Regions from separate parts of the Paenibacillus sp. J31R98 genome, predicted to be linked through region 2. Evidence: riboswitches for the same ligand, from Rfam matches in the RefSeq annotation. Region 2 holds a riboswitch; each other region holds the start of a gene.
What was found. A riboswitch is a leader RNA that binds a small molecule or an ion and turns the genes downstream of it on or off. The one in region 2 is predicted to bind cyclic di-AMP.

Region 1 (7,868 bases), on a different contig from region 2:
GCGACCGCGTCTATTATGCCGGCAGCATTACGCGCCAAGGCAGTAACAGCGAGTTCCAGCTCGTCGATGAGCGGATCGTGGCGCGGATGCCGGCTTCGTTAGATTATGCCGAAGCAGCTGCTCTGCCGCTAACAGCCATTACGGCGTGGGAAGCGCTGTTTGACAGAATGCACGTCGCAAGAGAGCAAGCTGCGAATGCCGGTAAAACGATTCTGATCGTCGGTGCGGCGGGCGGAGTCGGCTCCATTGCGCTGCAATTGGCGAAGCTGGCTGGTTTGAATGTCATCGGATCCGCTTCCCGTGCAGATTCACGGGAATGGGCGCTGGAACATGGCGCGAATCATGTAATAAATCATCACGAGCCATGGGCTGGGCAACTTACGGACATCGGCATCCGTAACGTTGACTATATTCTGTGCACCAACGCCACGACTGCCCATTTCATGAGCATGGTAGACGCTATCGCTCCGCAAGGCGCAATCTGCTCCATTGTCGACACGACGGAGCCTGTGCCGCTGCATCTGTTGAAGAGCAAGAGCGCCTCCTTCGCGTGGGAGTTTATGTTCACTCGGGCGATGTTCGAGACTGCCGACATGATCGAGCAGCACAGGCTGCTTAGCGAAGTCGCGCAGCTCGTCGATGAGGGCTCGCTGCGGACGACGATGACGAAGAGGCTGTCGCCAATTAACGCCGCAAACCTGCGTGCTGCACATGCCAAGCTGGAATCCGGCTCGATGATTGGGAAGCTGGTTATAGAGAAGTGGGAGTAACGAGCGAGAGCATGTGTAGGAAGCCGCAGATGTGGCTGATAGCATGCAAGTGGGGCTGAGCTGGAAGAGGCAACGGTCAGTATTGAGGAGCGAAAGTGCGAATTGGATGCTGAGAAAGCCCCGACACGAAAATTGACCGGGGAACGGCGGAAATGGAGCTGAGAGAGCAAATACCCTCGCTCGCGTGGCGAAAGCGGCGATTTCCGATGCTGAGAGAGTGTTTAGCCTCTCTCACGTGCAAATCACCGGCGGTCACCACCGGTACCTCTGACGCCTCCTGCTTCTCGGTTCAACACCGGTGGCTTACCTCGCACACAACATGCCCAAATAGCTAACCATACACCAAGAAAGGTCGAGTTCAGGAGCATATCCATGCTCCTAAACTCGACCTTTCTGCCACTCGTTACAGCCCTTTGTTGTAATCGTACCCGATTTCCTGCAGGAATGCCCGAGCAATAACGGCATGGCCCGTATGGTTCGGATGAACGCGATCCCATGCGAGAGTGCCGGAATACAGATGCTCCAGCACTTGGTTGAACGCTGCCTGCGTATCGACGAACAGCGTGCCGTGCTTCTCGGCGATGCGTTTCACAGCTGCGCCGTAACGGTCCATCTCCGCACGCATCAAGTCTTGCGTATTCGGCTCGATATAGAACGGCGTCATCAGCACGATACCTTTGACAGAAGGCAGCGTTTCGGCAACGAGCTTATCCAGCGTCGCCTCGTATTCTTCGAGGTAAACGTGCTGCTCTGGAATTGTCGGACTGTCGTACTGGCGCCACACATCATTCGTTCCGATCATAATTGACAACCAGTCCGGCTTCAGATCGATGACGTCCGACTGCCAACGTTCCTTCAGATCCAGCACCGTGTTGCCGCTTGTTCCCATGTTCACGACACGGATGCCAAGCTCTGGGTAAGTCGTAGACAGCAAAGCATCAACGACGCTCACATATCCTTTGCCAATCGCACCAAACAGCCCTTCTCCGACAGGTCTGGCACGCTCGCAATCCGTAATCGAATCCCCAATCATCACTAGCTTTTCTTTGCTCGTAAGACGCATCGTTCGTTTAAGCCCCCTCTACTCTTCCAAGAAGAATTTTATCACTTTATCATTCAAGCCCGGCAGCCATTCATGCCCAAAATCCGGATAAATTTCAAGCCGCTTCGTAGCGGTGATCTTGTTATAGGCAGCGAACTGCGATGATGGCGGACAGATCGTATCCATCAAGCCGACACCCATAAGCACATCGCCTTTAATCCGGTTCGCCAGATATTGAATATCGATGTAACCGAGTCTTTCGAAAATCTCATCTTCGCGTTTATGCTGCGGATCGAAGTGACGGAAGAATGTCCGTAGCTCCGCATACGCATCCTTGTCGAGGTCCATATCCCATACGCGGCGGTAGTCGCTCAAGAATGGGAACACAGGCGCAAGCTTCGCAACACGCGGTTCAAGCGCTGCGCACGCGATTGTAAGTGCGCCGCCCTGCGAGCCGCCCATCGCATAGACGCGCTTCGGATCGACCTCAGGCATCTCTAAGGCAATCCCCGCTAGCTGTGCGGTATCGAGGAAAATATGACGGAATAAGAGCTGGTCCGCGCTGTCGTCCAAGCCGCGAATAATGTGACCGTTATGCGTATTGCCCTTCACGCTGCCGCTATCCTCGGAGCCGCCGCCTTGTCCGCGGCAATCCATTGCGAATACGGAGAAACCTAACGACACATAGATAAGACGATCCTGCCAATCCCCAACGTTGCCCGTATAGCCGTGGAACTGGACAACGGCCGGATGCGGTCCGTTCGAATGACGCGGACGGGCGTATTTAACATGGATGCGAGCGCCCTTCACCCCTGTAAAATAAAGATCGAAGCATTCTGCTGTCGGAGTCTGGAAGTCACTTGGAACAAGCTCGATGGCAGCGTCCACCTGGCGCATTTCGCCCAAAGCCCGCTCCCAATAGTCGTCGAAGTCGGACGGGCGCGGATTGATGCCTGAATACGTTTTCAATTCATGTAACGGCATATCAATTGTTGGCATATGTACGGTCTCCTTTTCACCATTATTCCCTTTCATGTTACGTGGTGGACTTGCTGCTGTAAAGTGCGAAGTTGCGTCCCATGCATGATCAAGGACGGAGAGGGCACAATGAATTCGAATGTTTGAGACGGTAAACAAAGCAGACAGATCATTCTGGTTGACGGGGGGATTAGGTCCATGGGAACGACGCGCAGAGCCCGCAAAGCATTGGTGCTGCTTCTGACCTGGATCCTATGCGCATGCAGCGGCATAGATACCATACAAGGCGACAGAGTTGCTGCTTCTGGGAGGAGCCCTTCAGCACAGTCTGATCAGATTGAAACTGCCAAGGCCGGTTTAGGGAACAGAATGCAGCCGCCTGCAGAAGCCGAGCCATCCTTCACGAGTGGGCAACAGCAGCAGGTCAAGAAGAAAAAGAACCGTGGAGAAGCGATGTCGTGGGTGACGCTGCAGCGTATGTTCCCCGGCTCCTTCGTGATCTGGGGTCCGCGCGGTTCACGCCGAGTCGCGCTGACGTTCGATGACGTGCCGGACCCGCGCTTTACCCCGCAGGTGCTCGAGACGCTAGCCCGCTACAAGGTGCGGGCAACCTTCTTCGTCGTCGGCCAGCGGGCAGCCAAGCATCCGGCGCTCGTTCAGCGAATCAGCAAAGAAGGGCATATCATCGGCAATCATTCGTATGATCACGCTGTATTTTCCCGCATCTCGCGCTACGCGTTCGAGCAGCAAATTGCACGGACGGACCGGATCATTCGCCCATTGATCGGCTACAGCCCTAAGTTTATCAGGCCGCCCTACGGTGAAATAACACCTTATCAGGTCGATTGGCTGCGCAGCCGAGGGTACATCGTAGTGAACTGGGATACCGATTCCGTGGATTGGAAGAGTCTCGACAGCAACCGCATTCTCATTAACATTAAGCGGACGCTGCAGCCCGGCTCCATCATCCTGCAGCATGCAGGAGGCGGGGAAGGCCAGGACCTGTCCGGCACCATTGCAGCGCTCCCACGGCTTATCAACCTGCTGCGCAGTAAAGGTTATCAGATCGTCACGCTGCCGGAGCTCTTGAACCGGCCTGCCGGACGCAACTGGCGCAGCCGCTAACAGAGATATAAGCATCAAAAAGGCAGCCTTCGGCAAGGCTGCCTTCTTCTAATCTAGAACATATACTTTTACAGATTGGTAACCGAATTTGCTTGCAGCTTGCTGCGATTGCGGTACAAAGATATCAATACGGTTGCCATTAATGGCGCTTCCCATATCGGTAGCGACTCCCATCATGCCGCCGACTGGCAACCCATCATGGTCGTAACCGGTAATGTACAATTTGCTGCCAAGCGGAATAACGTCTGGATCTACTGCAATCGTACCGAGCTTCAGCTTATTGCCGAAGTAGTCTACCGCTCCCCAGCCGTTCTCCGACGGATCAGCCGTATACGCGCTCGCTTTGGCTTTTACGACATCTGTGATGTCATAAGCTCTGCCGCCAACTGTAATTTCATCTTGTTTCGTTTGTTTCACCTGTTGCGTTTGTTTCTTCGATGCCGCCTTTTTGGACGACTTCTTTGCGGCTTTTTTCGCCGTTTCCGACTTAGCTGCTTTCTTCGACGCCTCTGCTTTCGCAGCAGGCTTCGACGACTTCTCAGCCTTCGTAGACGCTGTCACAGCTTTCTCTTGCTTCTGTGCTTGTTCAGCCTGCTTCGACTCTTGAGCGATCGGCTGCGGTGCATCCTGCTTCAAGTTTGCGACTGTAACGGTTGTTGGAATAACGATTGTTAGTCCCTTGTACACATTCGCTGGGTCGATCATCGGATTCGCCTTCAGCAGCTGCTCAAGCGATACGCCGAATTTCTGCGACAACGACCAGAACGTATCATTGTCTGTCGCCGTGTAGTTCGATTCTGCTTGCGCTGCGCCAGCATGCGCGAAGATCGCGATGCCAAGTGCTGCGAGCAGGGCGCTTCTTTTCCAGAATGAGTGCTTCTGCTTCACTATGAACGTCCTCCTTTAATTTACGGACATATATCCTCAATGAGTTCTCGGATATATTCCGTCATTACGATGCTGACAGGTCAAGCTGCTAAAGCTAAGCCAGCTACTCATCTTCATCGCATGCGGCCTACGAGGTTAGTTGTCGGATTCGGACGAAAGGAGTTCCGCCCTACGCTTGTTAACCAAGCGATTCACCCCAGCGCTGCTGTGAACGCATTAACCAGTTCACTGAACTGGCGAGCAAAAGCGTCTATTTCTGACGCTATCTATGCTCTAAAAATATCCCCCGCACATAATGTTTCGGCTCGCGTTAAAGGATAACACAGACACTTACGACAATCCTACCGGAAAATACAACCAACACCGAAAAACAGCCGAATCTTACAGATTGCGCGGCAGTCGAATCGCTACCGTCGTCCCTTTACCAGGCACGCTCTTGATTTCCATTTTCCCTTGATGGCCTTCGATGATGCGATAACAAATCATCAGACCAAGCCCCGTTCCGCTGTCCTTCGTCGTGAAGAACGGACCGCCGAGCTTCGGAAGCTGCTCCTCTGGAATGCCTGTCCCTTCATCAATAATCGAGACGGCAATATGCTGCGCATCGACATTGGTAAGCGTAATGGTTATGATGCCGCCACTTGGCATCGCCTCGATGGCGTTCTTGAGCACGTTGACGAACACCTGCTTCAGCTGATTCTCATCACAGAGCAGTTCCGTCACATCCGAATCGAGCTGCGGAATAATCTGCACATCTTTCAAGATCGCCTGCGTTTCGAGCAGCGTCAGCACATTGCCAATAATCCGGTTGAGATCATGCTTGCGGAATTGGCTGGCCTGCGGCTTCGCCAGCGCCATAAACTCCTGCACGATCGAGTTAATCCGATCCAGCTCCACGAGCATAATGTCAAAGTACTCATGATACTTATCGATCTTCGTCTTCAGAAACTTAGAGAAGCCGATCAAGGAGGTCAGCGGATTGCGTATTTCATGAGCAATGCCCGCCGCCATCTGTCCGGCAACAGAGAGCTTCTCGGAATGAATGAGCGCCTCCTCTTCTTTCTTCCGTTCACGGATATCGCGAAAGACGCTCTGAACGACTGTACCTTTGCCAGGATAATTATGTATGCGGGTGCTGGATACCTCGACATCAATAACCTCGCCAAACACATCAATAATGCGGCACTCCTCGAACTCATTCGGCTCATCCGTTTGCATAACCGCGTGGATACGCTCCATCGATCGTGCCTGGTTATCGGGGTGCATGAATTTCCATACCTTTATATCACCTGTGATCTCTGATAATTCAGTCATGCCGAGCAAACGCAGTCCCGCTTGGTTGGCGAACAGAACTTCGATTCCGTCATGTACAAAGATCGGCTCAGGCAAATATTTAATTAATCGCTGATAGCTTAGCGCTACTGAATAAGGCGGAGCAATATCCGGTTCAATTCTTCCAAGCCTTATCTTCCTCTTCGTTCGTTCAGCCAACGTCTGGTTGTAGTATATTGCCGTCGCCTTCCGTCGCATAGTGGACCCCCGAGTAGTCAAATTCGTTAGAATAGATTTCGCTTTTATTTACCCAATACCTGCGCGGCATGAAGAAATTAAATTTCTCTCATGCAACAATGACGCTACCGGAATAACAAAAAAGCGGCCCCCTGGCCGCTTCCCGTTGCTTGCTCATTTATGAAGTAAACTCTTGTACCCATTCACCGTTGTAGTACGCAACGCCGATTTTCTTGTAATTAGCGCCAAGAATATTCGCTTTATGGCCTGCACTGTTCATCCACGCCGTCATCACTTCCGAAGGCGTACGCTGGCCTTTCGCGATATTCTCGCCTGCATAAGAGTAAGTGACGCCGTAAGCACGCATCATGTCGAACGGGGAGCCGTAAGTCGGCGAGTTATGGTCAAAATAGTTGTTCGTGTACATATCTTTCGCTTTGTCCAGCGCGACCTTAGTCAGAAGCGTATCGGACTTCAGCGCAGCAAGGCCAACCTTAGCGCGTTCCTGATTCACAATCGTCACAACTTGAGCTGCAAAAGTAGACTTGTCCGTCGTGTTTGTTGTAGTCGAACCGGAGCCGGAACCTGTGTTGCCTCCGCTTGTTGTCGTCGTCACAGGCACCTTCACTGTCATGCCTGCCCAGATGATGTTCGGATTCTTGATAGTCGGGTTAGCCGCGATCAACGCGTTCAAGCTTACACCGTATTTCTTCGCGATTTTATACATCGTGTCCGTGTTTGTTACTTTATAAGAGACGGAAGTGTTCACGGAGGCTGCTTCTGCCTTCTGCAGGGCTGCTCCTCCTCCAAGCGCGATCAAGCTGGCTGCGAGTACACTAGCTACACCTATACGAAATGGTTGCATCTTCATGAAAAATCCTCCTCGTTTACAAATGTTGTATGCCGGGGCGCCCCGACGCCACTCATACTAACACGGGAGTTATTCGCTTTTCATGAACTAAATATTGGAAAATAGGTGTCAAACCCGCTAGAAATCATCATTATTAACAAAGTCTAATTTATCGGCCTTCTTGAGATTGCACTCCGAGCAAGCGCATACGCAATTGGCCGGCGATGACAATCCGCCCTTTGATTTCGGCATGACATGGTCAATCGTGTCACCGAATTTACCGCAATACCGGCAAATATAATCGTCGCGCTGCAGAATAAGCAGCCTGAAATCCGTCTTCGTATATAATTTATGAATCATGCCTGAATTAATAATGCCAGCTGCGCCTTCTTCTACCATACGCACAGCCATCTCCGTTGGAATTACGGTCGACCAGCGCTTCCCTGTTTCCCGATAGCCGCGCAGCCTTATATGCCCTCTTCCACGGTCGTTCAATACCGAGGTCTTGAATGTGAAGGAGCCTTGGATCTGCTTAATGACTCGGTCCGGCGGCCGAACCGGCGTCTTTGCAACTTCTATTATCTGCTCGGTTTCCTGCTGTTTACGCAGCCGAGCCGACTTGTTGTAACGTCCGCGGCGGCGCTTTCGCTTACGCTTGCGTGTTCGCGCCGGCGGCAATTCCGATGCCGTTGCCGCTACGGATGCT
Region 2 (7,868 bases):
CGATTGGCCAAGCACGATCTGGGTGCTCTTCAGCTCGTTCGCTTTTGCCAGCAGCGCGCTCGGTACGGCGTTCTTGGAAGCCGCTTGCTCCACCTCGAACGTACCGCCGAGTCTTGCTGTCAGCTCCTGCAGCGCCTCGATCCGCTTATCAACTGCAGGACCACGCTCGCCGCTCGTCTGCACGAAGTGGACATGCCACGCCGCTTTCAGGCGATGCGCAATCCGGAAGCCGCGGCGGATCAGTCGTTCTGCTGTTTCCCCTATGGTCACGGCAATGAAGATCGACTCCTGGCGGCGCCAAGGTCCCCGAAGCGAGCCGTTTCGTTCCCACGATTCCAAACGTTCATCGACGTCATCGGCAATTTCACGCAGCGCAAGCTCGCGCAGTGCAATGAGATTACCTGTCTTGAACAAGCCTGTCATCGCTTGCTCGACGTCATCCTTCTTATAAATAAGGCCATCCCGCATCCGCTGCTGCAGCGTAATCGGCGTGACGTCGATTAGCTCGACCTCGTCCGCTAGGCGCAAGATGCTGTCCGGCACAGTCTCCGCAATCGTCGTTCCGGTAATTTGCTCGACCGCATCCTTCAAGCTTTCGAGATGCTGCACGTTCAGCGTTGCGATTACAGAAATACCTGCATCAAGAATCTGCTGCATATCTTCATAGCGCTTCGCATTGCGACTGCCAACCGCATTCGTATGCGGAAGCTCATCGATCAGAACAACTTCAGGATTGCGTGCAATAATCGCGTCGACATCCATCTCGGTAATGCCCTTCTCCGCGTCAATCACTTTACGCGGTACGATCTCGAGCTTGCCTGCCTGCTGCAGCGTCTCCGCGCGGTCATGCGCCTCCATAAGGCCGATGACAACATCGATGCCTCTGCGCAGCAGGTCATTGCCCTCGCGCAGCATCATATACGACTTGCCCGCGCCAGGAGCCGCGCCGATGTATACCTTGAACGTTCCACGGCGAATGCGCTCGATCTTCTTCTCGACCTCTTGCGCGCTAAGTCTGCGGTATGGCTCCGAATGCGAAGACTGCTGCGGCGCCGAACGCTTCGCCGGCAATACGCGCTCGCCTTCATGCTCAGCGCGATCCGCCATAAAGAACAGGTCAATGTTCCGCACCTGCTTCAATACGGAACCAGCGATGGAGCCTTGCCAGAATTCCTGAGCTCTCGTCTGCTTCGAATGCCCCATAACGATGCGTGTCGCATTAATGAGCATCGCATATTTAATGAGCGCAGGCGGAACTTGCCTGCGGCTGCCGACCGAAATTTCGCGGAAGCCCGCGTCCACTTTCTCCGTCAGCTTCAAGATAGACCGTTTGAACGCTTCGCGTTCCTTCGTGGGTTCTTGGCTGGAATCGGAGAAAACGACGACCTGCAGGTCACCGCCAAGCCGCTTCGCAATTTGCTGACCGCGGCGGATGTAGATCGAGCCGTTCCAGTGATACTGCGCAGCGACCAGAATCCGCTCTGCCGCACCGGATGGACCGATAAAGCCCTGCTCCTCGCGGTATTTCTCAAGCGATTCGTTGACGCCTTCCGCCATCAGCCGCAGCGATAGCTCGCGAAGCTTACCGAGATTGCCTCGCTTCAGCAAGCCTGGGCCTTTAATATTGCACAGGCCTTCATTCAGGCGGTTCAAAATCGTCTCCGGCGACACGTCAATGAGGCGTACCTCGTCGGCAAGCTCAAGCGCATCGGCCGAGACGGTGCATTCCGCCTCTATGCCAGTCAGCTTCTGAGCAAGTTCCGTGACCCCGTCGAGTTCGTACACATTGACAGTCGTTATGATGCTAATGCCATGGCTGAGCAGGAACGTAATATCTTCAAGACGTGTCTTGAACTTCGCATCCGGCCGATTCTCATGCGCTAGCCCGTCAACGAGCAGCACTTCCGGATTGCGTTCGAGAATTGCGTCAAGATTAAGATCCTTCTTCTCTTCATCGCCTTTATACCAATGAATGCTTGGGATCCGCTCCAAATCCGCGAGCTGCTCGACCGTTTCCGGACGACGCATCGTCGACACCGCACAGACGGCAACCTCAATCCCTTGCTGCTTCAGCGATTGGCCTTCGCGCAGCATGTGATAGGTTTTGCCAGAACCGCTAACAGCACCAATGTACACTTTCAGACGTCCACGATGGATTTTGGAGATGGATAATAGCAATTCTTCAGGGGTTTTACGGCGGTAACCAGCCATAACAAACTTCGCCTTCCTTCCTACACCTATAAACTTTCCTAAACTTCGCAAGCTTATTGCTTTATTTGCACAAAAAAGAAGCCTGTACGGGGGGATATGCCTCTTTAAAAAAGAGGAACGCCTCTCGCGGCTTCTAGGCACAAATATATCTTAAAAGTGTCTATATGCACGATCATTCGTCGCCTCTCTCGATTACGCTTACGAGGTTAGCTGCCGGATTCGGGCGTGAGAGTCGCCCTACCTGAAGAGCTACAAAGCCGCAAGCGGCCTGGCTTTCTTCAAGATTCACCCCAATGACTGCGACTGGCAAAATTGCTTCACCATGCGCTTGTCATTACTAGTGGTTCCCCCGATTTCTTAAGACAAGAAATTCAGCGTTTCTTTTAACTTGCTTCATGTTACGCCCCCAGCCTCTCTTTGTAAAGGAATACGGAAGAGAATGCACTCTCGTTTCCTGCCAAGTTAGGTGGTTATAGCGCTTACAACAAAGCGCTGCTCCAGTATCCTCTGCCTAACTCACTATATCGCCGTTTCTTGCAAATAGCTGATATTTGACAGGGGAATGGAGGGCGTTACTTCAAAATGCGCCGACAATCAGCTCAATCGACTTCAGCACAAGTCCGATCAGGAAGCCGCAAACCGCGCCATTGACGCGAATCCATTGCAAATCCTGGCCGACTTTATCTTCGATTAGCTCAACGAGCTGGTCGTTGTCGAGCCGGTCGAGGTTCTCTTGCACGAATGACCCGATTCTCGCGTGATTGCGTTCTATCAGGTGCACGATCTGGCCTTTCAGCCAGCCCTCTGCATCGGCCACAAGCTCGCGATTCGCTTCAAAACGGTCCGCAAGCTGCGACAGCAGCGGCCATGTCCGGTCTGCGAACGATTCATCATGTACGAAAGCAATGCCTTTCTCACGAAGCGATTCGAAGAGACGCGCCAGTTCGCCTTCCAAGTCAAAAGCATTCAGCAGCTCATCGCGAAGCTGATCCAGCTGACCGGTCTCGGACAAGCGAGTGATCAGCATTTCGAGGCCACTGTGCAGATGCTGCATGATGGCGTTACGGCGCTGCGTATCCGGCACCTTCAACTCATGGATCTTGTTCAAGATGAACGACTGCAGCATCGTACCGAGCCGGTCTTCATCTAAGTAACCAATAAAGGCGTTAACGGCAAACTGCATGAGGCCGCCGAGATTGAGTCCTTTCACAAGCTGCATCGCAGAATTGCCCAGCTCACGGCGCATGCCTTCTGTTCCGGCCCACGCTTCGGCGCGCTCGAGCAGCAGATCGAGCAGCCGCTCGTCGGTGCCATTCTCGGCGGCACGGTGCAGGAAGCTGCGCAGCAATGCTTCAAGGTCGATGCGCGCAGCGGCAGAGCGAATCTCGCCCGACAGCAGCGGTACGACCTTGTCGGCCGGGATGCTGCGCAGCGCGCTCTCGAGCAGCTGCGGCAGCCGCTCACTGTACACCGCCGATTGCAGCGCATTACGAAGTGGTGGGAGCAGTTGCTCGGCGAGATCGAGCTGGTTCAGCTTCTCGATCATGCTCTCCTTGGCGAGCAGCCGGTCTTCCAGGACGCGGACGATGCCGTCCGACATCTTCTTCCGGTTGCGCGGCAGCAGCGCCGTGTGCGGAATCGGGATGCCAAGCGGATGGCGGAATAGCGCCGTTACGGCGAACCAGTCCGCCAGGCCGCCGATGACGCCCGCTTCAAAGCCGACATGAAGCAGCCCGAGCGCGCCGTCCTTGAACGGAATCGTTGCTGCGAAGCCAGCCGCCATGATGCCGAGCGATATATTTGCAAGTTGTTTATTTTTTCTCGATTCGTTGGCCATAATCGTTCAGGCTCCTTCTATGATTGCTACTTACACCATACCACTACATGTGAATCAGTTCAAAATCCATGCCTATTCATGAGAAAAGAAAGGCAGGTTTATGCGGAAAGAGAGACAGGCCTTGCGAGCCTGTCCCTTCCTAGCACATCAGTATGATTAATGGCTCTTCCATCGCTCGAGCTTCGGAATGCCTCTGGTGAAGAAACCTGTCAGAAACTTCGGAAAGCCCATGCTGACCATCTTCCCTTTGACGAATTCCTGCATTTGCTCAGCCTTCATATCAGGTATTGTGAACCGGCCGCCCGCGTAGCAATGGATGCAAAACTTGAGGCTCTTCGCTCCGTCCGCTTCTGTCCCGTTCTTATCGCCCTTCGCGATCGGCATCCCGCAGCTCTGGCAGTTCTTGTAGCTTACGCTCACAGTTGGCGCACGCTCCTTCTGGATAATGATGGGTTAATTATATGCAATATTGCGGAGCATGTACATGGGAGCGGCGCTGACAGCAAGGCGGCGAGCGCGAGAGAACCTATGTGTGCTCTCAGCGGCTGAAGCACCGCTTCCGCACTCTGAAAGAGGCTATTACCTCTCTCAACACCCGATTTCCGCTTTTCCAGTTCCCGAGAGCGGCTTTTCCCTCTCTCAACACACGATATCCGCTTTTTCAGCTGCCGAGAGCGGGTTTTTCCTCTCTCATCACCAGCTTACTCGCCTATACGACCGCTTCCGCACTCTGAAAGAGGCTTTTCCCTCTCTCAACACCAGATATCCGCTTTTCCAGCTCCCGAGAGCGGGTTTTTCCTCTCTCATCACCAGCTTAACCGCACCGCCTACATGACTGCTTTCGCACACTGAGTGGGGGTTTTCCCACTTCGCTGCTCCCGAGAGCGGCCTTTCCCTCTCTCACTTCACGAGAGGTGGGTTGTGCAAGAAAGCGATTGCGCAATTGGCAAGCGTCATCTACAATAGTTGTTAAGCAATCAAAAGTTAAAGCGGTTTAACTTTTGATATGAAAGGTTTACGGTATTAACAAAGTAGTTGTTTGCAACATTAAAGTTTAACCGCTTTAACTTTTGACATAGGAGCTTGATTGGATATGAAAGTAAGCATATTTGATGTCGCGAAGAGATCAGGCCTCTCCGTCGTGACCGTATCCCGTGTCTTGAACGGTGCAGGAACAGTGCGGGAGAAGAACCGACAGCGGGTGCTGGATGCAATGAAGGAACTTGATTATCGCCCGAGCGCAGCCGCACGCAGCCTCGCTCGCGGCAAGACCGGCATTATCGGTCTCGTGTTGACGACGCTGCAGGACTCGTTCTTCGATGCGATTGTTAGCGAGCTAAATGAACTCCTAGCCCAGCATGGTTATTTTCTTGCTGTCGCGGTTACGAAAGGACAGCTTGCAGAGGGTGAGAGCCACTATCTCATTCAGGAAGACCGTGTCGACGGGCTCATTCTGCTCTCTCCTGTAGAGGAAGACCGTTATATCGTCGAGCTCAAACGGCGGAACATTCCATATGTGCTCATCGATAACCAGAATGCGGAGAATGACGCTTACTCCGTGACGATCGACAATATCAAAGGCGGTTATCTCGCTGGACAGCTGCTTGCGAAGCTCGGCGCCCAGTCCATCGCCCATCTGAGCGGAAGCGAGCTGTTCCGCAGCACGAAAGAGCGCCGCAGCGGCTTTTTGCAGGCGCTTAATGAAGCCGGGCTAACGCCTTTCGAACTTGCAAGCGGCGATTACGAGACGGAGTATGGCTATAGGACGGCGCGGCGCTGGATTGATGCGAAGCAGCTGCCTGATGCGGTGTTCGCCGGAGATGATACGATCGCCGTTGGCGTGACGAATGCGTTCCTGGAGGCAGGCATCCGCGTGCCAGAGGAAGTGGCGGTTGTCGGCTACGATGACCAGGTTATCGCTTCGCGGCTGCGGCCTTTTCTAACGACGGTGCGCCAGCCCGCTGATCGTATCGCCGCCTCTGCAGCTGAGATGCTGCTCAAGCGGATCGACGGCTCATTGAAGCGCGCAGCCAGCGTCCGTATCGAACCCGAGCTCATTATACGGCAATCGACGAGAACAGCTGCTGTGGAGACGGTGCAAAAAGAGAAGGAGTGAGCTTACAATGGCTTATTATATTGGCATTGACGCCGGCGGCAGCAAGACGCATGCGCTGGTTACCGACGAGCACGGCCATGTGCTCGGCAAAGGAGTCAGCGGCAACGGCAATCATCAGATTGATGCTGCAGAAGCGGCACGCCACTTGGCGGAAGCGACTGCCGAGGCGCTGCAGCAAGCAGGCATACAGCATGCAGATGTAGCGCATGCTTACTTCGGCCTTGCCGGCGCTGATCGCGAAACGGACTTCCGCATCCTGCGCCCAATTGTGAGCGCGATCGGATTCCCGCGCTTCTCGATCACATGCGATACGATCATCGGCCTACGCGCAGGAACGGACCGCGCTTACGGCATCTCCGTTATATGCGGCACGGGCACGAACTGTGCCGGCCGGAATAAGGCTGGAGAGCAGCTGCAGGTTGGCGGCTTCAGCTATATGTATGGCGATTTTGGCGGAGGCGGCGCTTTGAATGTGGAAGTGTTCCGCTCGGTCATCCGCGCCTGGGACGGTCGCGAGCAGCCGACACTGCTGACAGAACTGCTGCTGGCAAAGCTCGATTATTCGAGCGTGGAGGATATGTACAACGATTATCTCGACCACGATAAGAACGTGCCTGTAGATGTAGCGAAGCTGCTGTTCGAAGCGGCGGCGGCGGGCGATGCAGTGGCGATTGCGATTCTGCAGCGCCAAGGCGAAGAGCTTGGAAAATCTGCTGCAGCTGTTGCACGGCGGCTAGGGATGGGCGGCGACGCGTTCGACGTCGTGCTGACAGGCAGTCTGGTGACACGCGGCGACCGCGGCGGTTGGATTCGAGGTGCATTGGAGCAGATTGTCCTTGAGGCTGCGCCGAGCGCTCGAATTGTAACGCTAACGGTTGACCCGGTCTTCGGGGCCGTATGGGCAGCGATGGAAGAAGACGGATTGACGATTAACGAGGACGTGTATGCGCATATGCGTGCTCTGGGGGATTTTGATCATATAACGGTTTAAGAAAGGGATGTGAGTGGTTGTGGCAAACGGATTAAAAGTAGTTGTAATCGGTGGAGGCTCCTCCTACACGCCGGAATTGGTGGAAGGGTTTATCCAGTATCATCATGAGTTGCCTGTTCGCGAGCTATGGTTGGTGGACATTGAAGCTGGGCTTCACAAGCTGAACATTGTCGGCAATTTGGCCCGTAGAATGGTCGAGCGCTCGGGACTACCAATCGAGGTGCATCTGACGACGGACCGCCGCTTGGCGATTCAAGGCGCTAATTTCGTCAGCACGCAGATGCGTGTCGGCATGCTGGAAGCACGCGGCCGCGACGAGTCCATTCCGCTGAAATATGGCGTCATCGGGCAAGAAACGACCGGTCCCGGCGGCATGATGAAGGCGCTGCGGACGATTCCAGTGCTGCTCGATATTTGCCGCGATATTGAGGAGCTCGCACCGGAAGCGTGGCTGCTGAACTTCACGAACCCGGCGGGCATCGTGACGGAGGCGATTCATAAGCATTCGAACGTGCGCAGCGTGGGGCTGTGCAATTCTCCAATCGGATTGCAAAAATGGCTGAAAGGCGCGTATGAAGTTGCCCCTGATCGCATCTATACGGAGTTCGTCGGACTTAATCATCTGCACTGGATAACGCGAGTTGATATTGATGGAGAGTCGAAGCTTCCGGAGCTGCTTGGCAATACGGAAGGCTTCAGCGGCAAGAATGTGC
Region 3 (7,868 bases), on a different contig from region 2:
TGGGCTCCACCCCGACTACCATCTGGAAATTGACTTTCCGTATGACATGCCCTACGATGTTTATCGACCTGATGCACCGGCTTCTGCAGGCAAGGAAGAAAAACCGCCTATTCTGCTGCTGGGTCGTGACGAACAGCTGTCGGAGATTTCGGAGCGATCCGATATCATCAGATCCATCACAGGTATTCGCCAAGGCAAGTACCATCTATATTACCCGGAAGAACCGCTTCGCGAATCAGTGTCGAAGCTCCCGGCAAATTTGCGCGAATTATTCGCTTTAATGTAGAAAGGAGTTACTTTCGCACCTATGTTAATCGACACGCATACCCATTTGGACTCGCCGAAATTCGACGAGGACCGTGCAGAAGTTATCGAAAGAGCGCAGGAAGCAGGCGTACATAAGCTTATCAATATCGGCTTTAACCGGGAAACGATACCGACCACAATGGCGCTCGCGGAGCAATATTCGTTCATCTATGCGGCTGTGGGCTGGCATCCCGTAGACAGCATTGATATGCGGCCAGGAGATCTGGAATGGATTGCATCCTTATGCGATCATCCAAAGGTTGTTGCGATCGGGGAGATCGGGCTCGATTACCACTGGGACACTTCACCTAAAGATGTGCAGCAGCGCGTATTCAGAGAGCAAATACAGCTTGCGAAACAGAAGAGGAAGCCGATTGTAATCCATAACCGGGACGCACATGAGGATGTCGTCAGGCTGCTTCGTGAAGAGGGAGCGAAGGAAGTTGGCGGCGTTATGCACTGCTTCTCCGGAAGCTGGGAAACGGCGAAACAGTGCCTTGATATGAACTTCTATATCTCGTTCGGGGGACCGCTTACATTCCAAAATGCTCGTGTGCCCAAAGAGGTGCTTGCGCATGTCCCGCTCGACCGGCTTTTGATTGAAACAGACGCCCCATATTTGACTCCTCACCCCCATAGAGGCAAACGAAATGAGTCGGCCTTCGTCCGTCTTGTAGCAAATACGATGGCGGAGTTAACGGGCAAGTCCGTGGAAGAAATATCAAAAATCACGACCGAAAATGCACTGAAATGTTTTGGAATGTAGTGAAAATGGAAGTGAAAGCAAGTATTTGGGACCATTCCTTTGAAAAAACTAACTTTATCCCCTGAAATCAAGTTAAATTCACTGGATTATCCTTAAAATTCGTTAAAATCGTCATTAATCAGTTCTTTACAATGTGCAGCGCTAGACTGTATGATTCATTTCAGAGCAACAAAACTTGTATTCCTTTTCCAATAAACGCTTAATCTCCGAAGTTTTGGAGAGCGGGGGAACCAATTGTTGAAACTGTTTGTATCAAACGAAATCAATTTCGATTGGCAATCGACGAAATTGGTTTGCGTTCACACGAAATCAATTTTCGATGGTTCATCGAATTGATTTGCGTGACGTGACAAACAGAAGTAAACATGGAGATTCTTCTTGGGGTGAATTTTGCGACTGACGTGCATTATGAGTACCATTGAACGCTACTCAACGTCACGAGCGAATAGGGCGACTCTCACGCCCGAATCCGACAGCTAACCTCGCCAGCGTAATAAGAGAGATCAACCTCGTGCATGCAATCCATGCTTACCCTTTGTCGAATTGGGAAGCCACGAAACAGATCCTCTGTCGTCGGGCTTCTTTTTTGTTTGAATGAAGCATAATGTGACGACACAGGGCGTATCATGGAACGGGCACGGAGGTGAAGATAGATTGGAAATGCGTGCGATATCGCACGCTAAATCTCAATAGTCGCGTCTAAGTATCATGCGTAACAAGGCGGCGGGGCTATGTAAGGAGGACCGAAGAAATGGGAGCACTCCAGATGAAGGACACCACCCATGGTAAACGATCATCCAGCATGTCTTTCGCATTGCGATGGAAGCATGAGAACGTGCGTTTAATTATTCTAAGCGCTCTGATCTCAATCGCTATGACTTTCATGTTTTTGGTGTTGTTGCACGGAACGGCTGACAAGCACGTGTCCGTAGTAGTGAATGGACGAGAAACGATTGTTTCAACAAAACAATGGTCCCTTCAACGCCTACTGGATGAACAAGCCATTACTGTCGGCGCTTTTGACAAAGTGTCGATGCCGCTAGATGGCGGAATTAAAGATGGCGACCGCATTGTAATCGATCAAGCGGTGTCTTTAGTTGTAAAGGCAGACGGCAAAGCAAAGACGATGTATACGACAGAAAAAACGGTAGCGGCAGCGATTAATCAGGCTGACATATCGGTACGTGGTCAAGATAAAGTCGTACCCCCTTTAACGTCTTCGCTTGAGCCTAACATGATTATTACGGTTACTCGGATCGATAAGAAGTACTCTGAGAGTGCGTATCCGGTTCCGTTCACGATCGTGAAGAAGGAAGATCCGAAGCTCGCATTGGGGAAAGAAAAACTTGTCCAGACGGGCAAAAAAGGCACGATTGTGAAGAGGTTCGAGAAGGTATTCCAGAACGGTATCCTCGTATCGCAAACGCTCGTGGAAAAAATGACGAAGGCCTCTGCTGTTGACCAAGTCGTTGCAGTAGGTACGAAGAAGCCTGAGCCGAAGGTGATGGTGCTGTCTGCCAAATCGCCAGCGGTAACGACACTTACGAAGCGGGGCGTAACGTTCAGCTCGAAGAAAGTGCTGCGCAATGTCACGCTGACGGCGTATTCAGCCGGCGTTGAATCGACAGGCAAAGGCAAGAATCACCCGCAATACGGTATTACCGCATCAGGAGCACGTGTGCAGGAAGGCCGGACAATTGCCGTTGATCCGAAGGTTATTCCGATCGGCTGGTGGGTCTATATCGAGGGCATTGGCTTCCGTCGTGCGGAAGATACGGGCAGCGCGGTTAAAGGAAACAAGATCGATGTTTACTTTGATAGCGAATCGTATGCCGATAAATTCGGTTTGAAGCGTGGGTTTACGGTCTACATACTAGGACCTAAGAAGCCAGAATCGCTGTAGGAAGAGATAAAGCTTGCACATGCATGGGTATTTCTTCTTCATTCATATCGTATTTTGCACGTAAATATGCCATCATAAGAAGAGGCGATTGCCTCTTCTTTTTGTATGTTCGTCTGAAGGGAAGGAATGAACGTCCCATGATTAAAGAAATCATTGTCGTAGAGGGAAAAGACGATACGGTCGCGATTAAACGTGCCGTTGAGGCAGAGACGATAGAGACGGGCGGCTCCGCGATTGGCGAAGCGGTGTTGAAGCGCGTGAAGCTCGCGATGGAGCGTCGCGGCGTCATTATCTTTACGGATCCCGACCATGCAGGCGAGCGGATCCGCAAGATCGTTGCGCAGCAAGTGCCAGGCTGCAAGCACGCGTTCCTCCCGCAGGAGGAGGCGCTTTACAAGGGCGATATCGGCGTTGAGAATGCTTCGCCTGAAGCGATTCGCCGCGCTCTGGCGAATCTGCGCACGGAAGCGGCGGAAGGAAGCGGCACGCTCGCTGAAGTAACGATGGACGATCTGATGCGTGCAGGGCTGCTTGTACATCCGCAGGCGGCGGAACGGCGACTTGCGATGGGCAACTCGCTAGGCATCGGATATGCGAACGGGAAGCAGTTCTTCAAACGCTGCCAGACGTTCCGAATTACGCGCCAGGAGTTCGACCAAGCACTTGCAGCAATGGAGCAGTCTAATGAAGGAGACCAGCCATGACAGAAGGAACAAGAACGAACGTTGATGTCGGATCGCCGAAGCGGACGAAAGACATCATTAATAAGTACGGGTTTACATTTAAGAAGAGCCTCGGTCAGAACTTCCTGATCGATCAAAATATTTTGCGCAAAATTGTCGGTGCAGCTGAGCTGGATGAGACGAAAGGCGCACTTGAGATCGGCCCAGGCATTGGTGCGCTCACGCAGCAGCTTGCCCAGGAAGCGGGACGCGTGACGGCAATCGAGATCGATAATCGGCTGATCCCGATCCTGCAGGATGTCTTCGCGGACACGCCTAACGTGCAAGTCGAGCATGGCGATGTACTGAAGATGAACCTGCCCGAGCTGATGGAGAAGCAATTCGCAGGGTTGTCCGGTGTCAGCGTAGTGGCGAATTTGCCATACTATGTTACGACTCCGATTCTAATGAAGCTGCTGGAAGAGAAGCTGCCTCTTGAGAATATCGTCGTTATGATTCAGAAGGAAGTGGCTCAGCGGATGGCGGCGAAGCCAGGGGGCAAGGAGTACGGCAGTCTCAGCGTTGCGGTTCAATACTACTGCGTGCCTGAGCTCGTCTGCATCGTGCCGCATACGGTGTTTATTCCGCAGCCGAACGTCGATTCGGCTGTTATTAAGCTGTCCCTTCGCAAGGAGCCGGCTGTCGATGTGGAGGATGAGGATCATTTCTTCCGCACGGTGCAGGCAAGCTTCGCACAGCGCCGCAAGACACTGACGAACAACCTGACCGCTTTCGTCGGCAAGGCAAACCGCGAGCAGCTGGGACCGCTGCTGGAAAGCTGCAATATTGACCCTACGCGCCGTGGCGAGACACTGTCGCTTGCGGAGTTTGCGGCGCTCAGCAAAGCGCTGTTGGCGGCTGGATTCTAAGCCTAAAAATCATAAATCGGAAGCGCACCATCCGGGGCGTCTCCCCATAGGATAGACGAAGAGGTGATTTGCCCATGAAGCAAGGGGACCTGGTCGTCCGCAAATCCTATGGCGGGGACGTCCTTTTTCGTGTTGCGACGATGTTAGAAGAAACGGTCATCTTAAAGGGAACCGACTATCGGCTGCTTGCAGACGCGCCTATCGTCGATTTATCGGTAGTGAACGATCCGGAATCGACAGGTGCCGCCAGGCAGGCCCGCATTAAAGCAAGCGAGTCTACCATGCGGATGCAGGAGCAGCGTGAGCAGCAGGCGCTGGAGCGTGAGCTTGCGCGAGCGCAGAGCGATAACCAGCCTTATTTTGAGGTGCCAGGAAAAGTCCTTCATCTGGATGGGGACAGCAATTATATGAAGAAGAGCATGCAGCTGTATACGCAGATGCGCGTGCCTGCTTACGGTGTTTATGTGCATGAGTCGCAGATGGCTGATGTCGTATATCGCCTGCTTCCGCAAATCAAGCCGGACATCATCGTAATTACAGGCCATGACGGCGTGCTCAAAACAAGCAATCGCGATGAGCTGCACAATCTCGCCAGCTATAAGAACTCGCAGAACTTTGTCGACTCCGTGCGCATTGCGCGCCAGTATGAGAAGAGCAGAGACAATCTCATCGTTATTGCAGGCGCTTGCCAGTCCCACTATGAGGCGCTGCTGCAGTCGGGCTCGAACTTTGCAAGCTCCCCTGGCCGCGTGCTCATTCATGCGCTCGATCCGGTCTATGTCGCGATAAAAGCAAGCTACACGTCCATCAAGGAGACCATTAACCTGTCGGATGTCATTCATGGCACGATTAGCGGCATTGACGGCGTTGGCGGCATTGAGACGCTTGGCAAATTCCGAGTGGGCATGCCGAAGCCGAAAGCGCTTGTCGGCGTGAAGCCAACCGTATAATATGGCAAGGCTCGGATAAAATATACATGAGTTCCTAAAACAATCTTAATAATTGTTGACACGGAATGAAGACCGCTGTTATAATTATTATTTTTTGACAAACCACCTCCTTTTGGTTATAATGGACAAGGAAAGAGGTGGTAGTGCACAATGGCAAAAAATGCGCTATTGGAGATCAAACGCAGTTTGGAAACCCATGTCGGATCCAAAATACGTCTTCGTGCAAACGGTGGTCGTCGAAAGACTATTGAACGGACCGGTGTGTTAGAAGAAATCTACCCTTCTGTATTTATTGTCAGGCTTGATCAGGATCAGCATGCGTTCAAGCGTGTTTCCTACAGCTACGCTGATATTTTGACGGAATCCGTTGAAGTGACGGTTGATAGCGATGACGGTCAAGTTCGCATTACGTATATACAATGAGTTGCAGGAAAGAGAAATGCAATTGCAGTACATGTGCAGATGATGCTAGTGGAGCGAACTTGCTCTAATTGGCAGCATCTGCACTTTTTTTTATGCTTCCATTACTGTATGAGAACGTCTTGCGGGAACACATACTAACCGTACGATCCGAGAATTAGGAGGCGACGAGCAGTGTCCCGCAGAAACCGCAGTATGATGAGTGAGGAAATGAAGAATCAGCTGGCTAAGGAGCTGGGCTTCTATGATACCGTCCAGAAGGAAGGCTGGGGAGCCATTAAATCGAAGGATGCCGGCAATATGGTGAAGCGCGCTATTCAGCTCGCCGAGCAGGCCGTGGCGAAGCAATACCAGGCACAGCAGCAGCAGCCTGCAGCGTACACGAACGCCTATCAGCCTCAGCAGACGGCTGGCAGGACCACGTATATACCACAGCAGCAGCAATCGTATGCCGCATCTTCCCGCACACAATCAACCGCTAGCCGGGTAACCGTTCCGGCTTATATGCATCAAGCGGTGCAAGCGGCACAGCAGCAAACGGGACAGTACCCGCATTAATAGGCTATTCCACAGAAGCTAAGATGAGCGCAAAAACGCATCTTAGCTTTTCTTATGACCTTTTGATAAAATATAAAGATGTATAAGTTTTCTAACGATAATGAACGGGTGATCATATATGAAGATTTATGAGAAAGCGCCGGCGAAGATCAACCTCCTGCTGGACGTGAAGCGCAAGCGCGAGGATGGCTTTCACGAGGTGGAGATGATTATGACGATGGTCGACTTGGCGGATCGGCTCGAGATGGAGGAGCTGCCGCGGGATACGATCATCATATCGAGCCAGGCAGGGTACATACCGCTGGACGAGAAGAACTTGGCGTTCCAAGCTGCAAGACTCATTAAGGACCGCTATAACGTCCGTAAAGGCGTCTACATTCATTTGGACAAGAAGATACCCGTAGCAGCAGGTCTCGCTGGAGGAAGCAGTGATGCGGCAGCGACGCTGCGCGGGCTGAACCGATTGTGGGAGCTCGGCATTTCGGAAGAGGAGCTGTGTGTCCTTGGCGCGGAGCTAGGCTCGGATGTGCCGTTCTGCGTGACGGGGGGCACGGCGATTGCCCGCGGACGGGGCGAGAAGCTCGAGCGGATCAGCAACCCGCCGCAATGCTGGGTCATTCTTGCGAAGCCGCCGATTAACGTATCGACGGCGGACGTGTATGGGAAGCTGCGCGCGAATGAACTGAAGCAGCATCCTTCGACTTCGGACATGCTCTCGGCGATATCGAGCGGCTCGTTCGCAGGCGTCTGCACCTATCTCGGCAATGTGCTTGAGACGGTAACGCTACAGCTTCATCCGGAGGTCCTTCAGATGAAGGAAATCATGCACCGTCTTGGTGCTGATGGCGTTCTTATGTCAGGAAGCGGACCGACTGTATTCGGCCTTGTGAGCAAGGAAGCGAAGGTCTCAAGGATCTATAATGGGCTCCGAGGTTTCTGCAAAGAAGTATACGTGGTAAGAATGCTGACATGAAGCCTACGTGTGTCTTGATTAAATCCGTATGAAAATGGTATATTATCATTATAATATTCGGGTTTAGCAAGGGGGGAGTACGTTTTGAAGAAACTGAAACGAAGTGCAAGGTTAGTAGAAATGACGCAATACCTTCTTACTCGCCCCCATACGTTAATTTCTCTAACAGCATTTGCTGATCGCTATCAGTCCGCCAAGTCGTCGATTAGTGAAGATTTGGCGATTATTAAAGAAGTGTTTGAGGAAGAGGGACTGGGTGAGCTTCATACGCTGGCAGGCGCCGCAGGCGGCGTAAAGTATATTCCGAAGATGAGCAGCGCTGAGGCGCTCACGATCATGAATGGCATCTGCAGGCAGCTGGAGCAGCCGGAACGGGTGCTCGCAGGCGGATATTTGTACAT
Region 4 (7,868 bases), on a different contig from region 2:
GGCGTTTGATCGCATAGTCGAGGTTGTTCACATGCTGCGCAAGGATCTTCCAGCCTCTGCGCGCCTCGGTATCGATCAACATTGGACATGCTGTCGCCCCTGCGTAGCTTGCGCCATCCTCCGTGCGCTCAACCGCTACCCAAACGATCCAGCACAAGCGGCCATTCGGCACATCTTCCTTGTTCGTGCTGAACTTGATGCCGCGTTCCACTTTGCTCTTGGCATGCATCGCACCCACATCGATGTACGCCTCGCCGTTATCAATGATGACACAGGACACCGCGCTCAGGTCGATTGTCCCCGCTCCAAATCCTTTATGTTCCTTGTTGCTCACCACGTTCAAAGAAAGGGACTTCTTCTCTTTCTTCTCCGGCGGCTGCTGCGTATTATCTTGTTCGCTCACGGTCCTTCTCAACTCCCTTTCCAGCTTACAAACACCCTCGAATTCCACGTCCGGCGCGGCTTCACACGCCTGTCCGTACATTAATTCCATTTTAGCTAATAATCTCGGAAAAGCAAACATATACATGCTGTAGATGCTTGTCAACGGGAGGGAATGTTTCAATGAATCTGGGTCGCGCCAAACGATTTCTACTCTTTGCCCTCGCCGCCGTGCTGATCGGGATAACGGCACAGCAAGGGTTCGGGGATGCTTGGGTCTCACACTATATATATGCCTCCGCTCCTGCTCCCGCCAAGAAAGAACCGCCGCCCAAGCCGGCAGCTCCGCCAGCTGCACCAGAACCCGATATCGTGATGCAGCCGAAGCCGGTTGCGCTCAGCAAACGGGTCACGGAGTATCACATTAATGTGAACCTCCAGGAAGATACGCATATGCTCACCGGCGAGCAGACTTTAACTTGGACAAACCCTGGCAAGCTGCCGGTGTCCGAGCTGTACTTCCACCTGTATCCAAACGCCTTCCGCTCCAAAGACACAACGTTCATGCGGGAGTCCGGCGGCCAGCTACGTAACGATAAAGCGACTGTGGACAGCATCGGCTACATGAACCTGCTTTCTCTCGAGACAACAGAAGGGTACAGCCTGCTGCCGCGCCTCCACTACGTGCAGCCCGATGACGGCAATACGAATGACTTAACGCTGGCCAAGCTCCGCTTGCCCGCCGTAGTCGCCCCCGGCAAAAGCGTAACGCTACGAATGAAGTTCGAGGTGAAGCTGCCTGAAGTGTTCGCGCGCATGGGTTATGCGGGCAACTTCGTAATGGCGGGGCAGTGGTTCCCGAAGCTCGCCGTATACGAAACAGCCGGCACACGCGGACGAGCTGCCGAAGGCTGGAATATTCATCAGTATCACGGCAACTCGGAGTTCTATAGTGATTTTGGCATCTACAGTGTCAAAATCAACGTTCCGAGCAGCTACAAAGTAGCCGCCACCGGCTTCCAGACCAAAGCATCCGTTGTCGCAGACGGACGCAAGACGTATCAATTCTACGCCGATGATGTGCACGACTTCGGCTGGTCGGCTTCGCCGGACTTCGTCTATGCCGAGGAGCCGTTCTCGACGGAAGGCGTCCCTGGCGTAAGGATCAAGCTCTACCTTGATCCGCAGCATGCGAAGTTCAAGGACCGCTACATGCATGCAGCCAAGTCCGCGCTCTCCAAGTACGCGCAGTGGTACGGTGCTTACCCGTACTCCACGCTCTCTGTCGTCGTACCGCCGAAGGGTGGCAACGGTGCGGGCGGCATGGAATATCCGACGCTGATTACGGCTTTTGCCGCGGATAACGACAATCCAGGCTATGATCTGGAGCGGACCGTCGTCCATGAGATCGGACATCAATACTGGTACGGCATGGTCGCCTCCAATGAATTCGAGGAAGCTTGGCTCGACGAAGGCTTCACGTCCTATGCAGAGGACAAAGTGATGGAGAGCGAATACGGCGTAGAGCCGAACCTTCCGGTGGAATCGAGCTACATGACCGATCCTGCGCCGCTGAAGCAACTTTCGTGGTCGTACCACAGCAACAATCACTATGCCGAAAATGTGTACATGCGCGCCAAACTCGTCCTCTACGGCATCGAGAAACAGGTCGGCGCCCAGACGATGCGCAAGATCATGCGCACCTACTTCCAGAAGTATAAATTCAAGCACCCATCAACTGCTGACTTCCAGAAGGTCGTCGAAACGGTCACGAAGAAAAAGTGGAACGATTACTTCAGCCACTTCGTCTACGGCAGCGATATGTCGGATTACTCGGTTGCTTCCATTCATGTGCGTCCCGTCAAGCAGGAGGGCAAGACGCAGTACGAATCGGTTGTGCTCATCAAGAAGACAGGCGGCAGCTTCGGCCCTGTGACGGTGGTGTTCCATTTTGCCGACGGTACGATCATGCCGAAAGTATGGGATGGTCAACAGGATCATATCCAGTACAAACTCGTTCATTCCTCCAAGCTCGTCTGGGCGGCGGTGGACCCTCAGCACGACAATGTGCTCGACAATAAACATATCAACAACTTTATGAAGGCTGATCTGACCGAGCAGACCCGCACCCGATGGAGCGTCGGCATCACCAAGCTGCTCGAGACGATATTCGCCTCACTCGCTTGGTAACGCCTTACTATGAAGGAGGTGAGCAGGAGTGAAAGCACATATTAAGCAAGGCTGGCGCCTGGCAATCAAGCACTTCTATATTATTATTATGCTATTTCTGTACGAGCTGATCTGGGGCTTCTTCCTCTACCGGACCATTGAAGGGATCGTCGTGCCTGTCTTGAAAAGGTTTCCCGATACGTACAGCAACGGCAGTCACGCGGTCCAGCTGTTCATGACCGAGGCCCAGTTCCAGCTGCTCAAGACGGATCTCATCCAGCCCTACGCTTGGCTGTTCTGCGGATTGCTGGCCGGGCGGATGCTCATCACGCCATTCCTCAACGCCGGCCTGTTCCATTCGCTGCATCATATGACAGATGAGGCCGGAACGAAGTTTCTAAGCGGCATCCGTAAAGCGTGGAAGCCCATCGCCCTGCTCTATCTCATCGAAACCGCGCTCACCCTGCTCCCTGCCATCTGGCTGCTACCGCGCGCACTGACGAAGCTGCTCGCAAGCAATTCGCTGCTCGAATTCGCTCAGCATGCAGGACCGTGGGCGGCCGCCTGGCTGGCATGGGCGGTGCTCATCCACCTGCTCTTCCTCACCATGCAGTTCGGAGCCGCCAGCGGCACTGGCACGCTCCGCTCTCTCTGGGGCGGCATCGTGAACTTCCTTCCTTTTGCCGGTATCTCGCTGCTCATGTGGGGCATCGGCGCCCTGCTGAGCATGACGATCGCCTCCGTATCGCTCATGTGGGCAGGCCTGTTCGCACTCATCCTGCATCAAGGCTATCAGATGTTGCGCACGATTATGAAGGTGTGGACGGTAGCCGCCCAGTATGATGTGTGGCAATCGAAGCAGGCTTAGATATTCATAAAGGCTGAGCAGGGACGAAACCTGCTCAGCCTTTTTTGCGTTCGCTTCGCTTCGAGTGCCTCTGCCAGTAGTGTCTCGGAGGTCAGTTAGTTAGCAAAGCCGGGAGCGCTCCAACCGACACCCCTCTCGCCCGCTCTCATATTTTTCTACAAGACAGTTCTCGCCATATTCTTCTCTAATTCGTTGAAGGAGGAATAAATGCCTATTAACCGCTCAATCCCAGGCCCCGCAACGAGTTAGAGCCCAAAAATGTTGCATTCTAATAATTTTAATTTGTGAACAACCTGTGAACTTGGAAGGAGAACCGAGAAAATGATCGAATACTTTTTCCTCGAAAAGAAAATTTTGCCGAATTCCCTTTCACGGGAAACGGGGGAACCATTCTGGGTGAATTGATCCCGACATTCGCACATCATGTACGGACGCGAATGCCAGAGGTGATCATAGGGAGCCTTCAACCGAACCCCACAGCTAACCTCGTAGGCACCGGAAGGAGTTTCCTGTTTTGAAAAAGATTTCCGCACTACTGATCGGTCTTGCGATGCTCTTACTAGTCCAAGCTGGAAGCGTTTTTGCAGATTCCAAAATGGATGGCGTCATCCAAGACGTGATTGGCACCCCGTATTCCTACACGGGAACAACGACGAAAGGGTTCGACTGCTCCGGATTTACCATGTACGTGTACGGTAAACTGGGCGTCAGCATTCCTCATGCATCCCGTTCGCAAGCACAGCTCGGCAAGAAAATCGCGAAAAGCGATTTGATTGAGGGCGATCTCGTATTTTTCAATACGACTGGCAAAGGAATCTCGCATGTCGGCATCTACGTTGGAGATGGCAAGTTTGCACACGCTTCTTCGAGCAAAGGTGTTACGATTAGCGCGCTTAGCGATTCCTACTATTCAAAACGCTATGTAACTGCACGCCGCGTTATGAGCCCGCAAACGTATGAAAAATACGCTGACGAGCCTTCTGATGAACCAGGCGATGGAGACTCCGATTAATTAGTACTTGCTTGCAAAAAACGAGTTCACCTCAGTTGAGGCGAGCTCGTTTTTTGTTTGTGCTCTACGTGTCTGTCGCTTGCATAGCTAACGGTCCGTAGAAGCCTTATTGATCCGAATATAGCGCTCAAAAAATTGTAACGGACCCAAGAAGCGCTATTCGAAGGTTTTGCAACCGAATCAGGCTAATTTCAGCGGAATAACGTTTCTGGGTTCCGTTAGATTCGAACATTGGCTTACCCGTGCCAAATAACGCGTCTGAGTTCCGTTAGCGTCCGCTCGATTCCAAATTAGCTGCGCTTGTAGCGAACCCACCAAAACGTGCGGCCGACCTGAACGTCGAGCGCAGTGGCGAGCGGTGCGAATAGATCATATAGTTCCACAGGCGAAGCGCAGCCCTCACTTCGGCGATCAGCCATCACAACCGTTGCACCAGCAGCGAGCCTCGCATGCCAATGCTGCAGGAAATGCGCCCGCTGCTGCGGCGATAATTCGCCTATGCAGAAACATGCAAGCCCGGCGTCGAATGTCTCCGAGAAAGCGACTAGCTCCTCTTGCCGGATTGCCTTCGATACCGGCGTCGTAAGCCTTGGCGATCGCGGTCCCGCAACCCTCAGCACCCGCCTGCCTGCAAGCGTATCCGTCATTGCATACTCCAGCTTTCTCCACTCTGCTCTGCGCATCTCTAAGCTGTCCCGCCATCTCGACATATAGCCGATACCTCCCGAGCTTATTTGGCTGCTGCTATTTTTCTAAATTCTATGTCGAATGTCCCTTAAACTGACCGGATATTTTTTTAGGCGAAACGGCTTTGAAGCTGACTAAAGAGGAATTAATTTACAAAAGATGAATAGTAGGATGATAGAATGGGAGAAACAGGTTAGTGGTAAACGACGAGTACGTCCTTATAAGCAAGTGAATAAAAAGGCAAAGGAGCTTCGCGATGCTACCTCCCTTCGCTTCGGCAGGGTTTCACCATACATTAGCAGGCTGGTTCGCACATAGCTTCGGCGAGCCTACCCCCGTGCAGCACGATGCTTGGGCTTCCATTATGCAAGATCAGCATACCCTAATTGCTGCGCCGACAGGCTCCGGCAAGACGCTTGCGGCACTGCTTCCGTGCATCAATCGGATCGCTCTTACAAAAGCCGATGCAGCTGCGCGTGGAGCCAGCCTCGCATCAGGCGTACGAGTGCTCTATATTACGCCGCTTAAAGCACTGAACAATGATATCCAGCACCATCTCGTCGGCTTTATGGATGAGATTGAGCGCTTCGCCGGCGAGCACAACCTCGAGTGGCCAGCCATCCGCTCCGCTGTGCGTACGGGCGACACGCCGTCGAGTGAGCGGGTCCGTATGGCGAAGCGCCCGCCGGACGTCCTCGTGACGACGCCGGAGTCGCTCTACTTGCTGCTGACCTCGGACAAGGGACGAGGGATGCTGGGCACGGTCGAGACGGTGATCGTCGACGAGATTCATAGCCTTGCAAGCGACAAGCGCGGCGCGCATCTGTCACTGTCGCTTGAGCGGCTGTCCGCGCTCGCGAAGCGCCCTGTGCAGCGCATCGGCGTGTCTGCGACGCAGAAGCCGCTGTCGCGAGTCGCGCGATTTCTTGGCGGCTGGGAGCTGCCGGGATTGGGCGGTGCTCGGGCGGCGGGGTCGCGTGATCGTGATGCAGTGAACGGCGATGCGGCGCCAAGCGACCTCGAAGAGCAGCCTGCGCATCCGCTTGGATATGCGCAGCGGCCTGTCGTCATCGTCGAGAGCGCGATGACGAAGCAGATGCAGGTCCGCGTGACGATGCCGGACCTGAGCCGCCCTGCGCGCACGCGCGACGGTGTATGGCAGCCCATCATCGAGAGGATGATGGCGCTGATGGACGGCGCGCGCTCCGCGCTCCTGTTCGTGAACAGCCGCCGCATGTGCGAGCGGCTCGTGCTGCGACTGAACGAGCACGCCGGCTATGAGATGGCGCGCGCCCATCACGGCAGCCTCGCGCGCGAGCGGCGGCTCGAAGTCGAGCGTATGCTGAAGGCGGGCGAGCTGCGCTGCCTCGTCGCCACCTCCTCGCTCGAGCTCGGCATTGACGTCGGGCACGTCGACCTCGTGATTCAGGTCGACTCGCCCAAAGCCGCCGCAGCCGGCATTCAGCGCATCGGGCGCGCGGGCCATGCCGTCGGAGATATCAGCCGCGGCTATATCGTGACGCGGCAGCGCAGCGAGCTGCCGGAAGCCGCGGTGCTCTGCCGCGACATCGCAAGGCGCGACATTGAAGCGATTGTCCTGCCGCATGAGCCGCTCGATGTGCTGTCGCAGCAGATGACCTCGATAGTCGCCGCCACTGATATATCGGTGGGCGAGCTTCACCGGCTCATTGCGGGCAGCGAATGCTACCGGAATTTCCCGCGCGAGCGGATGGAAGCAGCGCTGAAGGTGCTGACGGGATTTTACCCTTTTGCCCGCCCGCTCATGGATTGGGACCGCATCGCAGATCGGCTGCATAAACGCGCCAATACGGCGATGGCTGCCGTTACAGGCGCAGGCACGATACCTTCAAGCGCCAACTATCCGGTACATCACCTTGACAGCCGCGCGCTGCTCGGTGAACTCGACGAAGAATATATCTCAGAGAGCCGCGCCGGCGATGTGTTTCAGCTTGGCACGAGCTCGTGGATGATTAGTCGCATCGACAATGACCGTGTCTATGTCAAGGAAGCTCCGAACCGTTTCAGTGAAATTCCGTTCTGGAACGCAGAGGCAAACGGCAGAAGCTACGAGATAGGCATCCAGCTCGGCGAGTTTCTGGAGGAACTAGCGACGGTGCGGCTTGCGCTTCAATTGGAGGATGATGGGCAAGCTTGGGAACGCGAGCAAGCTGCAATCGCTTGGCTTGATACCGAGTACGGGCTTGATTCCTATGCCGCATCCGAGCTGATTGATCTCATTCACGCACAGCATCGAGCACTCGGAGTGCCGACGTCACGGCGAATCATTATCGAACATTATCGGGACCTCATGAACCAGACCCGAATCATTATACATAATCCGTATGGGCGGCGTCTGAACCGGACATGGCTGCTTGCTATTCAGCGGCAATTTCAGCGGCTGCTCCCTTACAGTGTCTACGGCAATGCCAAAGATAACGGCATTGAGTTGGTCGTGCCGGAATGGGATGCTTCATGGCTGCAGACGCTGTGGCAAACCACATCTGCGAGCGTGGAGTCTCTGCTTACAGAGGCGATTACGGGCTCTCCGCTGCTTGCGATCGCTTTTCGCCGGATTGCAGAGACATCGCTGCTGCTCTCGCGCAGCTTCACGCGTACGCCAATGTGGCAGAAACGGTTCCGCAGCGAGGAACTGCTGAAGCAGTCGCTTCCTTATGCGGAGCAGTTCCCTTACTTGCAGGAGGCGATGAGGGAATGCTTGCATGAGTATCT

Region 1: linked by a shared signal. The riboswitch ahead of AC0YNX_RS26465 (3D domain-containing protein) and the one ahead of AC0YNX_RS15210 (histidine kinase) in region 2 are both predicted to bind cyclic di-AMP.
Region 3: linked by a shared signal. The riboswitch ahead of AC0YNX_RS30030 (ubiquitin-like domain-containing protein) and the one ahead of AC0YNX_RS15210 (histidine kinase) in region 2 are both predicted to bind cyclic di-AMP.
Region 4: linked by a shared signal. The riboswitch ahead of AC0YNX_RS27055 (C40 family peptidase) and the one ahead of AC0YNX_RS15210 (histidine kinase) in region 2 are both predicted to bind cyclic di-AMP.

Annotation. Positions count from the first base shown of each region.
Region 1 is NZ_JBWDNO010000009.1:194,353-202,220, reverse strand. It holds gene AC0YNX_RS26485 (zinc-binding alcohol dehydrogenase family protein) at 1-770, shown strand, start outside; gene AC0YNX_RS26480 (SGNH/GDSL hydrolase family protein) at 1,174-1,833, opposite strand; gene AC0YNX_RS26475 (alpha/beta fold hydrolase) at 1,852-2,811, opposite strand; gene AC0YNX_RS26470 (polysaccharide deacetylase family protein) at 2,989-3,915, shown strand; gene AC0YNX_RS26465 (3D domain-containing protein) at 3,964-4,803, opposite strand; cyclic di-AMP (ydaO/yuaA leader) riboswitch at 4,913-5,119, opposite strand; gene AC0YNX_RS26460 (ATP-binding protein) at 5,185-6,333, opposite strand; gene AC0YNX_RS26455 (CAP domain-containing protein) at 6,491-7,183, opposite strand; gene AC0YNX_RS26450 (HNH endonuclease) at 7,301-7,868, opposite strand, start outside.
Region 2 is NZ_JBWDNO010000003.1:339,193-347,060, forward strand. It holds gene AC0YNX_RS15210 (histidine kinase) at 1-2,211, opposite strand, end outside; cyclic di-AMP (ydaO/yuaA leader) riboswitch at 2,392-2,598, opposite strand; gene AC0YNX_RS15215 (DUF445 domain-containing protein) at 2,789-4,048, opposite strand; gene AC0YNX_RS15220 (zinc ribbon domain-containing protein) at 4,205-4,468, opposite strand; gene AC0YNX_RS15225 (LacI family DNA-binding transcriptional regulator) at 5,142-6,164, shown strand; gene AC0YNX_RS15230 (N-acetylglucosamine kinase) at 6,172-7,155, shown strand; gene AC0YNX_RS15235 (6-phospho-beta-glucosidase) at 7,175-7,868, shown strand, end outside.
Region 3 is NZ_JBWDNO010000014.1:10,029-17,896, forward strand. It holds gene AC0YNX_RS30020 (HD domain-containing protein) at 1-286, shown strand, start outside; gene AC0YNX_RS30025 (TatD family hydrolase) at 308-1,072, shown strand; cyclic di-AMP (ydaO/yuaA leader) riboswitch at 1,259-1,579, shown strand; gene AC0YNX_RS30030 (ubiquitin-like domain-containing protein) at 1,824-2,975, shown strand; gene rnmV (ribonuclease M5) at 3,113-3,679, shown strand; gene rsmA (16S rRNA (adenine(1518)-N(6)/adenine(1519)-N(6))-dimethyltransferase RsmA) at 3,676-4,566, shown strand; gene yabG (sporulation peptidase YabG) at 4,641-5,516, shown strand; gene veg (biofilm formation stimulator Veg) at 5,667-5,939, shown strand; partial or broken gene AC0YNX_RS30055 (small, acid-soluble spore protein, alpha/beta type) at 6,111-6,284, shown strand; gene ispE (4-(cytidine 5'-diphospho)-2-C-methyl-D-erythritol kinase) at 6,613-7,467, shown strand; gene purR (pur operon repressor) at 7,552-7,868, shown strand, end outside.
Region 4 is NZ_JBWDNO010000010.1:33,147-41,014, forward strand. It holds gene AC0YNX_RS27040 (YwhD family protein) at 1-403, opposite strand, end outside; gene AC0YNX_RS27045 (M1 family metallopeptidase) at 565-2,571, shown strand; gene AC0YNX_RS27050 (hypothetical protein) at 2,600-3,418, shown strand; cyclic di-AMP (ydaO/yuaA leader) riboswitch at 3,764-3,928, shown strand; gene AC0YNX_RS27055 (C40 family peptidase) at 3,933-4,430, shown strand; gene AC0YNX_RS27060 (hypothetical protein) at 4,721-5,140, opposite strand; gene AC0YNX_RS27065 (DEAD/DEAH box helicase) at 5,374-7,868, shown strand, end outside.